3 regions of the Starkeya sp. ORNL1 genome follow, and region 2 is predicted to be linked to each of the others. Evidence: riboswitches for the same ligand, from Rfam matches in the RefSeq annotation. Region 2 holds a riboswitch; each other region holds the start of a gene.
The links. Region 2 has a riboswitch for thiamine pyrophosphate ahead of thiC (phosphomethylpyrimidine synthase ThiC). Riboswitches for the same ligand answer to the same signal wherever they lie in the genome.
Positions count from the first base shown of each region.

Region 1: another riboswitch for thiamine pyrophosphate. It lies ahead of G3545_RS12325 (ABC transporter substrate-binding protein); the one in region 2 lies ahead of thiC (phosphomethylpyrimidine synthase ThiC).
Region 3: another riboswitch for thiamine pyrophosphate. It lies ahead of thiO (glycine oxidase ThiO); the one in region 2 lies ahead of thiC (phosphomethylpyrimidine synthase ThiC).

Region 1 covers NZ_CP048834.1:2,557,911-2,562,117, forward strand. Annotated here, with positions in the region: gene G3545_RS12315 (universal stress protein) at 1-271, opposite strand, end outside; gene G3545_RS12320 (ABC transporter permease) at 415-1,167, shown strand; TPP riboswitch at 1,342-1,444, shown strand; gene G3545_RS12325 (ABC transporter substrate-binding protein) at 1,515-2,471, shown strand; gene G3545_RS12330 (chloride channel protein) at 2,667-4,022, opposite strand.
Region 2 covers NZ_CP048834.1:5,253,082-5,257,288, forward strand. Annotated here, with positions in the region: gene thiC (phosphomethylpyrimidine synthase ThiC) at 1-1,562, opposite strand, end outside; TPP riboswitch at 1,645-1,774, opposite strand; gene G3545_RS24745 (response regulator) at 1,936-2,301, shown strand; gene G3545_RS24750 (lytic murein transglycosylase) at 2,373-3,578, shown strand; gene G3545_RS24755 (cation diffusion facilitator family transporter) at 3,781-4,207, opposite strand, start outside.
Region 3 covers NZ_CP048834.1:5,833,671-5,837,877, reverse strand. Annotated here, with positions in the region: gene G3545_RS27350 (thiazole synthase) at 1-420, opposite strand, end outside; gene thiS (sulfur carrier protein ThiS) at 460-657, opposite strand; gene thiO (glycine oxidase ThiO) at 635-1,648, opposite strand; TPP riboswitch at 1,729-1,859, opposite strand; gene G3545_RS27335 (MHYT domain-containing protein) at 1,935-4,207, opposite strand, start outside.

The DNA.
Region 1 (4,207 bases), 2.7 Mb from region 2:
TCTCGACATCGACGGTCAAGGCCAGCGAGCGGGCGGCTTCCTGGAAACGGTCGATGGCCTGGGCGGCGAGCCGGCGTGCCTCGAGGCGCTGGGTCTCGATGAAATCGGTCGAGAAGGCTTCGGTATAGATCTGGGGGACGTCGATCTCGAAGCTGCCGGCGACGCCGGTGAGGTGCGCATCAAGCGCCGCCGCCAGCGACACCGCATAGTCCGACGCACTGTCGACGTCATCGTCGCCGACCTTCAGATGCACGAGAATGTCCTTGAACATGCCGTCCTCCATCGCTGCCGAACCTGCCGCTTGCGATACGACTTTACACTGGTAACTTGTGCCTGCCTTGATCGGGGTCAAGGCCGCCGGTCGCGCCACGGCTGAGGGACGGCTATAAGTCGTCGAAACCGCGCGAAAGTACCATGGCCCACCTCGTCCGCCCGCTCCTCACCGCCCTCGTTTTGCTCGGCCTGTGGGAAGCCGCGGTGCGGGTGATGGGCGTGCCGGCCTATATCCTGCCCGGCCCCATTCGCATCGGCGCCGCGCTGTGGGACAACCGCACGATACTGGTGGAGAACGCCGCCATCACGCTGGGGGAGATGCTGCTCGGGCTGCTGTGCGGCGCCGCGCTCGGCATTGGCTGCGCGCTCTTGATGGCGGCCTCGCCGACCGCGCGGCGGGCGCTCAGGCCAGTGCTGCTAGTGGCGCAGGCGCTGCCGGTGTTCGCCATCGCCCCGCTGCTGGTGATCTGGTTCGGCTTCGGCCTCGCCTCGAAGATCGTGATGGCGAGCCTGATCATCTTCTTTCCCGTCGCCTCGGCCTTCCATGACGGGCTGGCGCGCGTCGACCAGGGGCTGGTCGACCTCGCCCGGCTCTATGGCGCCGGCACTACGGCCAGCCTCCGTTATATCCGCATCCCCGCCGGCCTGCCGGCGCTGGCCTCGGGCCTGCGGGTCGCCACCGCGGTGTCGCCGATCGGCGCCGTGGTCGGCGAATGGGTCGGCTCCTCCGCCGGGCTCGGCTATCTCATGCTCTATTCGAACGCGCGGATGCAGACCGACATGGTGTTCGCCGCACTCGCCATCCTGCTCACCGTGGCGCTGGTGCTGTTCGCCTGCGTGGACCGGGCGCTGACCCGGCTGGTGCCCTGGGCGCCGGAGACGCTGGGGCGGTAGGGGTTCCTCGGCTTGAACATCCTTCGAGGCCGCCTGCGGCGGCACCTCAGGATGAGGTCGCATTTTAAAGAACTACCTCATCCTGAGGTGCCCGGCGAAGCCGGGCCTCGAAGGATGCTCAAGCCGAGCGCCGCCCCTCGCGGTTGCCGCTCCATGACGCCTCTGTTACGGTCCGACCCGTCCGAGGGGTGTCTCGCAAGAGGCTGAGATGGCGTGAGCCAGACCCTTTGAACCTGATCCGGGTCATGCCGGCGAAGGGACGGAGCCAAGGCCGGGGCGCGTTGCGTCCGCGGCCGGAAGATCCCCCAAAAGCTCGTGTCTCGGGTCTCCACATCAGGAGGAGATCCATGCTGAAGAACCTTATCCCGGCGAAGATCCTGGCCGCCGCCGGCCTTGCACTCGCGGTCTCGCTGTCGCCGGCCGCGGCCGCCGAAAAGCTCACCGTGCTGCTCGACTGGTACGTCAATCCCGACCACGCCCCGCTGATCATCGCCAAGGAGAAGGGCTTTTTCGACGCCCACGGGCTCGATGTGACGCTGGTAGCGCCGGCCGATCCTGCCGCGCCGCCGCGCCTCGTCGCCGCCAAGCAGGCGGAGATCGCGGTCGGCTACCAGCCGAACCTCTATCTCTCGGTGAAGGAGGGCCTGCCGCTGGTGCGCTTCGGCACGCTGGTCTCCACCCCGCTCACCGCGCTGGTGGCGCTGAAGGACGGGCCGATCAAGAAGATCGCCGACCTCAAGGGCAAGACCGTTGGCTATTCGGTGGCCGGGCTGGAGGATGCGCTGCTCGGCGCCATGCTGACCGACGCCGGGCTGAAGCCCACGGATGTCACGATGGTGAACGTCAATTTCGCGCTCTCCCCGGCGCTCGTCGCCGGCAAGGTCGATGCGGTGATCGGCGCCTATCGCAATTTCGAACTCACCCAGATCAGGCTGGAGGGCAAGGAAGGCACCGCCTTCTTCCCGGAAGAGCATGGCGTGCCGGTGTTCGACGAGCTGATCTACATCACCCACAAGGATCTCATCGCCGACCCGCGACTGAAGAAGTTCCTCGCTGCGGTGGAGGACGCCACCATCTTCATCCTCAACCATCCGGACGAGGCGTGGGGCGTGTTCGTGAAGGCGAACCCGAAGCTCGACGACGAATTGAACAAGACCGCCTGGGCCGACACGCTGCGCCGCTTCGCCCATGCCCCGGCAGCGCTGGACAGCGAGCGCTATGAGCGGTTCGGCGAGTTCATGAAGGCCCATGGGCTGATCGACAAGGTCGAGCCGGTGGAGACCTACGCTCCGAAGCTGCCCTGATCGATGTCGTCGTCCCGGACGGCCCAGAGCATGTTCCGCAAAAGTTGGAAGACTTTTGCGATTCAGAACATGCTCCGGCCAGTGCACGAGAGCACTAGCTCATCGCTCGGATGGTTCCATCCGAGCGGCTAGGGCTCGCGGCCGATCCGGGATCGCGCGCCGAAAGAGGCGCACCTTCGTCACGCGATCCCGGCTCTACGGCTTCGCCTCCGGCCGGGATGACGACTCTTCTTTCGCGTCAAAGCCATAAGACAGCGCGTGATAGAGCGGCTCCGGCGTGATCAGCCGCGACAGGCCGGCGGCGAGCAGCGTCACCGCCATCAGTGGCACCGTCATGCCGGCATCGTCGGTCATCTCCAGCACGATGATGAAGGCGGTGAGCGGGGCCTGCACCACCGCGGCGAAATAGGCGGCCATGCCGAGCAGCGCCACCGCGCCGATATCGACGCCCGGCAAGAGCTGGGCGAGATTGGTGCCGAGGCTGGCGCCGATCGACAGCGAGGGTGAGAACAGCCCGCCGGGTATGCCGCTCGCCGAGGACAGCACCGTCGCCGCCAGCTTGGCCGGGGCGTACCACCAGGGCTGGTCGGCACCACCCTGGAGCAGCAGCTTGGCTTCGGCATAGGCGCTGCCGCCGGCAAAGCCGCCGGTCGCAATGGCGAGCACCGCGACGATCAGCCCGCACACCGCGCCGGTGAGCAAAGGGCGGGCGCGCATCCATTTGAGCCAGCGCAGCGGCGCCATGGAGAGGAACACCAGCAGCCGCGAGAACACCGCCCCCATCGCCCCGCCGATGAGCGCGCACAGCACGACGGCGATCCACAGGCTCCAGCCTTTGGCGCTGCTGCTGACGACGCCGAAATAATCATAATTGCCGACCAGCAGCAGCGTGGTGATGCCGGAGATCACCACGCAGGCAACGACCAGGCTGGAGAGCCGCCGATCATAGGAGTGCGCCATCTCCTCGATGGCAAACAGCACGCCGGCAAGCGGCGCATTGAACGCGCCGGCGATACCCGCGGCCGAACCGGCAAGGATCAGCCCCGGTTGGCGGCCGATGCCGGCGTAGGAGCCGACCATGAACATGATGCAGGCGCCGATCTGCACGGTGGGCCCCTCGCGGCCGATCGAGGCGCCGGCGGCGAGCGCCAGCGTGGTCATCACCACCTTGGCGATTGTGACGTTCGGGGCGAGCAGCTTACGGGCCAGCGTGCCGTCCTGGTGGCGCCGCGCGGCGATAGCCTGCGGAATGCCGCTGCCCTGCGCGCCATCGAACCAGCGCTTCGTCGCATAGGCGAACAGCGCGAAGGTGGCGGGTGTGATGAGGAGCAGCGCGTAGGCGTTCCAGGCGAACAGGCGGTGGTAATAATCCTGCGCGGCATCGGCGACATAGGCGAAGCCGATCGAGACCAGCCCGACCGCCACCGCGCCGAGCAGGAACACCCCGCGGCGGCGCCACAAAAGCGGCGAAGACCAGAGGATACGGGCGCGCTCTATGTCCGCCCGCCATGGCAGCCCGCCACCGAGCCGCACTCCGTTGCCGTCCGCCATCGCTTCCCCCGTGCGCCTATGGCTGGATCGCACGGGACGGGCGAGCGGGCAATGTGTGGGCGTCGCTGATGCGAGCATCCTTCGAGGCTCCGCTGCGCGGAGCGCCTCAGGATGAGGTCGCTTTTTAGATGGACCTCATCCTGAGGTGCCCGGCAAAGCCGGGCCTCGAAGGATGCTGCAACAGG
Region 2 (4,207 bases):
CGCGCCGTCGGGTGGCCCTTGGCGAGGTCGGCGGCATGGGCGGCGATCTTGTAGGTGATGACCCCTAGCTTCACATCGTCGCGGTTCGGCAGGCCGAGATGCTCCTTCGGCGTGACGTAGCAGAGCATGGCGGTGCCGAACCAGCCGATCATCGCCGCGCCGATGCCGGAGGTGATGTGGTCGTAGCCCGGGGCGATGTCGGTGGTCAGTGGCCCGAGCGTGTAGAAGGGGGCCTCGCCGCAGACGGCGAGCTGCTTGTCCATGTTGGCCTTGATCTTGTGCATCGGCACATGGCCGGGGCCCTCGATGATGACCTGGCAATCATTGGCCCAGGCAATCTTCGTCAGTTCGCCCAGCGTCTCCAGTTCGGCGAATTGCGCGGCGTCATTGGCGTCCGCAATGGAGCCCGGGCGCAGCCCGTCGCCGAGCGAGAAGGTGACGTCATAGGCCCGCATGATCTCGCAGATCTCGGCGAAGCGCTCATAGAGGAAGCTCTCGCGGTGATGGGCGAGGCACCATTTCGCCATGATGGAGCCGCCACGCGAGACGATGCCGGTGACGCGCCGTGCGGTCAGCGGCACATAGGCCAGCCGCACCCCGGCATGGATGGTGAAATAATCGACGCCCTGCTCGGCCTGCTCGATCAGCGTGTCGCGAAACACCTCCCAGGTGAGGTCCTCGGCGACGCCGCCGACCTTCTCCAGCGCCTGGTAGATCGGCACGGTGCCGATCGGCACCGGTGAGTTGCGCACGATCCAGTCGCGGATGTTGTGGATGTTGCGCCCGGTGGAGAGGTCCATCACGGTGTCGGCGCCCCAGCGGATCGCCCACACCATCTTGTCCACCTCGGCCGCGACCGAGGAGGTGACGGCGGAATTGCCGATATTGGCGTTGATCTTGACCAGGAAGTTGCGGCCGATGGCCATCGGCTCGAGTTCGCCGTGATTGATGTTGGCGGGGATGACGGCACGCCCGCGTGCCACCTCGTCGCGCACGAATTCCGGGGTCACCTCGTCGGGAATCGCAGCGCCGAAATCCTCGCCGTCACGGATCAACTTGCCCATGCGCTCGCGCAGGCCGTTCTCGCGGATGGCGACATATTCCATTTCCGGCGTGACGATGCCGGCCCGCGCATAGGCCATTTGCGTCACCGCCGCACCGCCGCGTGCGCGCAGCGGCCGGCGGGTGACCGGGAAGGTTGGCACGAGTTTTTCCGGGGAGACATTGCCATTGTCCTCCGGCTTCACCGCGCGGCCCTCATACTCCTCGACATCGCCGCGTGCCCGCACCCAGGCGTCGCGGGCGCGGGCGAGGCCGGCATGGATGTCGATATTGGCGGCCTCGTCGGTATAGGGGCCGGAGGCGTCATAGACGGCGAGATTGGGCTCGCCCGCGGACGGGTGCAGCAGGATCTCGCGGAACGGCACGCGCAGGCCGCGCGCCGCGCATTCGGCATAGATGCGCCGCGAGCCGGGAATCGGCCCGGTGGCGACGCCGATGGCGTCCTGGCCGATGGTGTCTTGGCCGGTGGCGTCCTGGGTGTCGGGATTTTTGGTCGGCATGATGGATCTCCTGAACCGATGGGTTGCGGAGATCCGGGCGCGATGACGTTGGGGAGGAACGGCGCGGTGCGGAGATTCCGCGCGCGCCATTCGGTTCCGATCCCTTCGCCGGCATGACCCGGATCAGGTTCGAAGGGTCATCGCGTCAGCTTGGCTTTCGGCCTCGCCCTGGCGATCTCTCAGCCCCCTACGGGGCTCCCCTTGGAACGTGGTCATTACGGCGGCAATCGATCGGGCTGTCAACGCACACACGCGTTGCTTAAAAGTTTAAAGGGATTCGTAACGATGTTTTCATGAAACCATTGCGCCGCGGGCCACTCGGGAACTCACTGGGGGAAGCCGGTTTATCCCTTCGTAACAAGGGAGTGCAGATGTGAGCACGCCGCGTATCCTGATCGTCGAAGACGACATGTTTGTCGCGCTCGACCTCGAGACTATCGTCTTGCAGGAGGCCGAGGCGGAGGTCGTCTCGGTTGCCAGCGTGTCCGCTGCCGAGCGTGCGGCTGATGACATCGACATGGCGATCCTCGACATCGATGTAGCGGACGGCAAGACCTACGATCTCGCCCGTCGGCTGCGCCAGAGGCACACGCCCTTCATCTTCGTCTCCGCCTCGCGGCGTGATGAATTGCCCGGCGAGTTGAAGGCCGCCCCATTCATCGCCAAACCCTACGATCCCGCGGCCATCACGCGCGAAGTCCGTCGCGCGCTCGCGTACCACGCCCAGGCCGCCGAATAGCATCCACCCCGCTGCCACGTGCCTCCCGCTTGTCGTATAGAGACGTGATCGATCATCGACAGGGGAAGCGCATGCGTGTTCGGCTGGTGGCGGGCGTCGCCGCATTCTTGATGCTGGCGGCGCAGGGCGCGTCCGCCGCGCCGTGCTCCAGTGGTGCCGGTTTTCCCGCCTGGCTCGCCGAGTTCAAGCGCGAGGCGGCGGCCGACGGCATCTCCGCCCGCACCATCTCCTCCGCGCTCGACGGCGTCGGCTATGATGGCAGCGTGGTGAAGCTGGACCGCGGGCAGGGCGTGTTCAGCCAGAGCTTCTTCCAGTTCTCCGACCGCATGGTGGCGAAATATCGCATCGAGCAGGGCGGCGCGCTGATTCGCAAGAATCGCGCGGTGTTCGACCGCATCGAGCAGCGCTTCGGCGTACCGGCGCCGATCATCGTCGCCTTCTGGGGGCTGGAGACCGATTTCGGCGCCAATATGGGGGACAAGCAGACGGTGCGCTCGGTCGCCACGCTCGCCTATGATTGCCGGCGCCCGGAGATGTTCCGCACCCAGTTGGTCGCGGCGCTGAAGATCATCGATCGCGGCGATCTCACCGCGCAGACCATGCGCGGGCCATGGGCCGGCGAACTCGGCCAGTTCCAGTTCCTGCCCGACCACTATCTGAACTATGGCGTCGATTTCGACGGCGACGGCCGGGTCGACCTCTTGCGCTCCACCCCGGACGCCTTGGCCTCGGCCGCCAATTACATCGTCTCGCTCGGCTGGAAGCGCGGCCAGCCCTGGCTGGAAGAGGTGAAGGTGCCGGCCAACCTGCCTTGGGAGCAGGCCGACCTCTCGATCAAGCTGCCGCGCTCGCAATGGGCCGGCTGGGGCGTGCGGCGCGCGGGCGGCGGTGCGTTGCCGGCCGATGGAGTGGGAGCTTCGCTGCTGCTGCCGATGGGCCGCAACGGGCCGGCCTTCCTCGCTTATCCGAACTTCGACATCTACACGCAGTGGAACCAGTCGCTGGTCTACGCCACCTCCGCCGCCTATTTCGCCACACGGCTCAATGGCGCCGGGGCCTATTCGCGCGGGCAGGGCAACATAGCGGTGCTGTCGATGGCGCAGGTGGCGGAATTGCAACGCCTGCTCAACGCGCGCGGCCATCATGTCGGCGGCGTCGACGGCAAGTTGGGCGCGGCGACGCGGGCCGCGGTGCGCACCGAACAGCAGCGCCTCGGCCTGCCGGCGGACTCCTACCCGACGGCCGAACTGATCGCGAAGCTGAAGACGGGCGGATAGTCTTCCACCTCGTCGTCATCCCGCCTTCCAACCAGTCGTCATCCCGGACGGCCGCAGGCCGATCCGGGATCGTAAGAAGGTGTGGGCTGGACTTCGCGCGATCCCGGCTCTACGGCTTCGCCGGAGCCTCTCCTCGGGCTTGCCGGAGGCAAGACCCGTGGGGCCGGGATGACGTCTTACCCTAGGGATGACGTCTCACTAATCAGAGCACCGGAATGCCGGCGTGCTTGGCCTTGGCTTCTGGCTCGACATGGATATTGACGAAGATGTCCTCCACCTCGCGGTGGAGCGCCTCTTCGATGCGGTCGCATATGGCGTGGGCTTCGCTCACCGGCATGTCGCCGGGCACCACGAGGTGGAAATCGACGAAGATCACCCGCCCGGCGTGGCGCGTGCGCACATCGTGCGCCTCGATGGCGCCGACCGCTTCCGCCGCGATCTGGGCGCGGATCTTGGCGAGCGTGTCTTCCGGCACCGCGCCGTCCATCAGTCCGCCGACACTCTCCTTGATGACGCTCCAGCCGGACCACAGGATGTTCAGCGCGACCAGCGCGGCGAGCAGCGGATCGAGGATCGGCAGGCCGGTGAGGATGGCGAGCGTTACGCCGATGAGCACGCCAGCGGATGAG
Region 3 (4,207 bases), 580 kb from region 2:
CTTCTCCGCCACCACGAGGTCCTCGGTGGTGTAGGGGAACACCTGGAAGCCGTCGCGCGACAGGATGCGCGCCGCCTCGACCAGGCCGAACACGTCGGGCTGCAGCGTGTCGTCCTCGCCGATCACCTCCAGCTTCACCCAGTCGGTGCCGAACAGTTCGCGCGCCATCTCCGCAGTGGTGACGGCTTCCTTCACCGTCTTGCAGCCGGCGGTGTTGGGCAGCACCTTCACGCCGAGCTCGCGGATCAGCGACCAGAAGCTCTGGCCGGCTTTGGAGGCCCCGGATTCGCGGCGCAGCGACACGGTGACGATCTCCGCGCCGGAAGCCCGGATCGCCGCGGCGAGAATCGCCGGCGAGGGATATTGCGCGGTGCCGAGCAGCAGCCGCGAAGTCACCGCGGTGCCGTAGAACTCGACCATGTCTGGCTTGGGATTGAGTGCGTCCATTCTTGCGTCCTCTCAGCCGCCCTGCATGGGGGCGAGGATTTCCACGCGGTCACCTTCCGCGATCGGCGTGGCGTCGCGCTTGACCGCACGCACCATGGCGCCGTTCAGTGCCGTCGCTACCTTGGCATCGCCGAGCTCGAGTTCGACGATGAGTTCGGCGAGCGTGCGGGCGCCGGTCTGCGACGCCTCACCATTCACGACGATGTTCATCCATCACCTCCGGGAAATGGGCCCCGTCGAACGCCACCTCCGCCGCCCGTCGCGCCAGCGCGGGAGCCAGAAGGAAGCCGTGGCGGTAGAAGCCGTTGACATAGATGGTCTGCCCACGTTTGCGGATGCGCGGCAGATTGTCGGGAAAGGCCGGACGGACATCGGCGCCGATCTCCACCACCTCGGCCTCGCCAAACGCCGGGTGCAGCGCATAGGCGGCGGACAGCAGCTCCAGCATGGAGCGGCCGGTGACGCGGCCGCGCTCGTCATTCTCGATCGAGGTGGCGCCGATCATGAAATGCCCGTCGCCGCGCGGCACCACATAGACCGGGATGCGCGGATGCAGCATGCGCACCGGGCGCTTCAAGGCGATCTCGCGGGTGAACAGCACCAGCATCTCGCCCTTGACGCCGCGGAGATCAGCAAGCTGGTCGCGGGCGGCAATACCCCGGCAATCAACGGTGATGTCGCTCTCGCCGGCGCGGCCGGCTTCGGCATCCAGCCCGTTCTCCTGATAGATGATGGCGACGCCGAGTTCGTCGGTCAGCTTGCGTGTCAGCGCGGCGAGTGCCTTGCGCGGCTCGAGATGGGCTTCGGTGGGAAAGAACAGGCCCTGGTCGAAGCGGCCATCGAGATCTGGCTCCAGCGCGCCGAGCTTCTCGCCGTCGATCCATTCGAAACCCTCGGTGCGCCGGGCGAAGCGCCGCAGATCCGGCAAATCGCGCGGCTGCGCCAATACCAGGCTGCCCTCCAGCGGCACGTCGGGAACCTCGGCGCGCCAGTATTCGAGGGATTCGAAGCCGAGTTCCGCGACCAGCGGCTCCGCGCTCTCGCGCTCGCACCACGGCGCCAGCATGCCGCCGGCGTACCAGGAACAGCCCTGCCCCGAGCCGGGATTGCGCTCCACCACGGTAACCTTCGCACCACGTCTGGCGAAGGCGTGGGCGCAGGTCAGGCCAGCGACGCCGGCGCCGACCACGGTCACACGCATGGCGTTGTCGCCGTCCCAGCGCCCACGCGGCAAGCTCTCCCGCGCGGCCTCGGTCGCGGTTTCGTCATATGCAATGTTCGGAGACGTCACTCGCTCCTCCCTCCGCCAGTCCAAACTGGATCAGGTTCGAAGGGTCGCCATGCCGCTTGCGGAATTTCCGCTTGCGCCGATGGCCTCTCAGCCTCCTGACGAGGCTCCCCTGGACGATTTCGATATAGTCCTTCCCCGGCGCGATGTCACCGTGCCGTCAATAATATTCACGGGCGCAAATAGCCGCGAACGAATGTCAGGCGTGGCGCGGCTGCAGCGTCACCACATTGCCGCGGCGGCTGCGCGCCGCCGACGTCACGGCCCGCTCCAGGCTGTCGCGGCTGAACGGCTTGCCAAGCCGCAGCAGGTCCGGATCGGCGCCTTCGGGCAATTCGGCATAGCCGGTGCCGAGCACCACCGGCAGATTGGGCCAGCGCGCCTTGATCGCCGCGGCAAGCTGTACGCCGGTCATGCCCGGCATCGCCTGGTCGGTGAGCACGACGTCGAAGGTCCGGCCGGATTCCAGCAATTCCAGTGCCTGCATGCCGGTGGAGGCCTCCGCGGTGGCATAGCCGAGGTCCTCCAGCATGGCAGCGGTGGAGGTCAGCACCAGAATGTCGTCATCCACCACCAGCACCGAACTCACGCCCTGCGGCACCGGCGGTGCCTCGGGAACCAGCGCCACCGGTGGCACGACTTCGGGCCGGACGCCGGCGATCGGCAGCCAGATCTCTGCCGTGGTCCCCTCGCCCACCTGGCTCTTGAGCACCAGCCGGCCGCCGGACTGCGCGGCGAGGCCGTGCACCATGGCGAGCCCGAGCCCGGTGCCCTTGCCGACGCCCTTGGTGGTGAAGAACGGCTCGGTGGCTCGGGCCAGCGTCGCCCGGTCCATGCCCGGCCCGTCGTCGCTGACCGAAAGGCAGAAATAATGCCCGTTCGCCAGGCCGCTGCCGTCGCTGCCCTCGGAGGCGTCATTGGCGACTTCCTCCTCGCGCGCCGCGATCACGATGGAGCCGCCATTCGGCATGGCGTCGCGCGAATTCACCGCAAGGTTCAGCAAGGCGAGTTCGAGCTGGTTGGCGTCGACGCGCGCCCGCGCCAGGCCGAGCGGAAAGCGCGTCTCGATGCGCACGCTCGGACCGATGGAGCGGCGCAGCAGGTCCGCCATGCCGAGCACGAGGTCGGGCACATCCACCGGCTCTGGCTTCAGATCCTGCCGGCGGGCGAAGGCGAGCATGCGCTGCGTCAGCGCCGCGCCGCGCTGGGCGCCCTGGATGGTGTTGTCGATCAGCCGGAGCAGGCGCGCATCATCCGGCGCGCGCTTGCGGGCAAGCTCCAGATTGCCGAGGATGACCGCCAGCAGATTGTTGAAATCATGGGCGATACCACCCGTCAGCTGGCCGACGGCCTCCAGCTTCTGCGCCTGCCGCAGCGCCTCTTCGGCGCGTCGGCGCTCGGTGACATCGATCAGGCCGCACAATGTGCGGAGGATGTTGCCATCATCATCGCGCTCGGCAACGGCGGAGAGAATGCAGTCGAACACCCGCCCGTCCTTCGCCACCAGCCGGTATTCCGCCTCGCGCAATTCGCCGCTGGCGAGCAGTCGCGGCCAATGCTCCTCATTGCGCTGCCGGGTGGAATCCGGCGTCATGAAGTCGGTGATCGGATGGCCGATGACGTCCTCGCGCTCATAGCCGAGCAGCGCCAGCCAGCGATCGCTGACCTGCTCGATGCGCCCGTCGGGGCCGAGCGAATGCAGTGGCAGCGGCGTCTTGCGGTAGAGGAAGCGAAAGCGCTCCTCGCTCTCGCGCAGCACGATAGCCTCGCGATCCGCCAGTGAGGCGAACCGCCGGTCGTAGATCGCCGCCATGGCTGCCGCGCACAGGATCACGAAGGTGGCGGCGGTCACCCCGACGACGAGTTGCACACTGCCGACCAGCGCGGGCTCGACGGCGAGGTGGTCAGCGGGATGCATCTGGAAATCGGTGCCGAAGATCGCGACATAGTGCATGCCGGAAATGGCAATGCCCATGGCGACAGCGGCGGCGAGCTTCTGACCCAGCGAATGCGTGCGAAAGGCGAGCCACAGTGCCGCCGTGGACGCGCCGATCGCGATCAGGATGGACAGCACCACATAAAACGGGTCGTAGCTCAGGCGCGCGCCGACATGCATCGCCGCCATGCCGGTATAGTGCATTCCGGCGATGCCGAACCCCATGATGACGCCGCTGAGGGCGATCAAAGGCAGCGTTACCTGGTCGCGGCTGGCGACATAGAACCCGAAGCCGGTGGCAAGCAGCGCGATGATGAAGGAAAGCAGCGTCAGCTGGACATCATAGGTGGCCGGCATCACCGCGCTGAAGGCCAGTATGCCGACGAAGTGCATCGACCAGATGCCGCCGCCGAGCACGAGCGCGGCAGCGCCGAGCCAAGCCCTGCGCCCCCAGCCGTCAGCGTGGCGGATGCGCCCGGCAAGGTCGAGCGCAGTGAAGGACGCCGCCATGGCAATGAGGATCGACAGCGCGATCA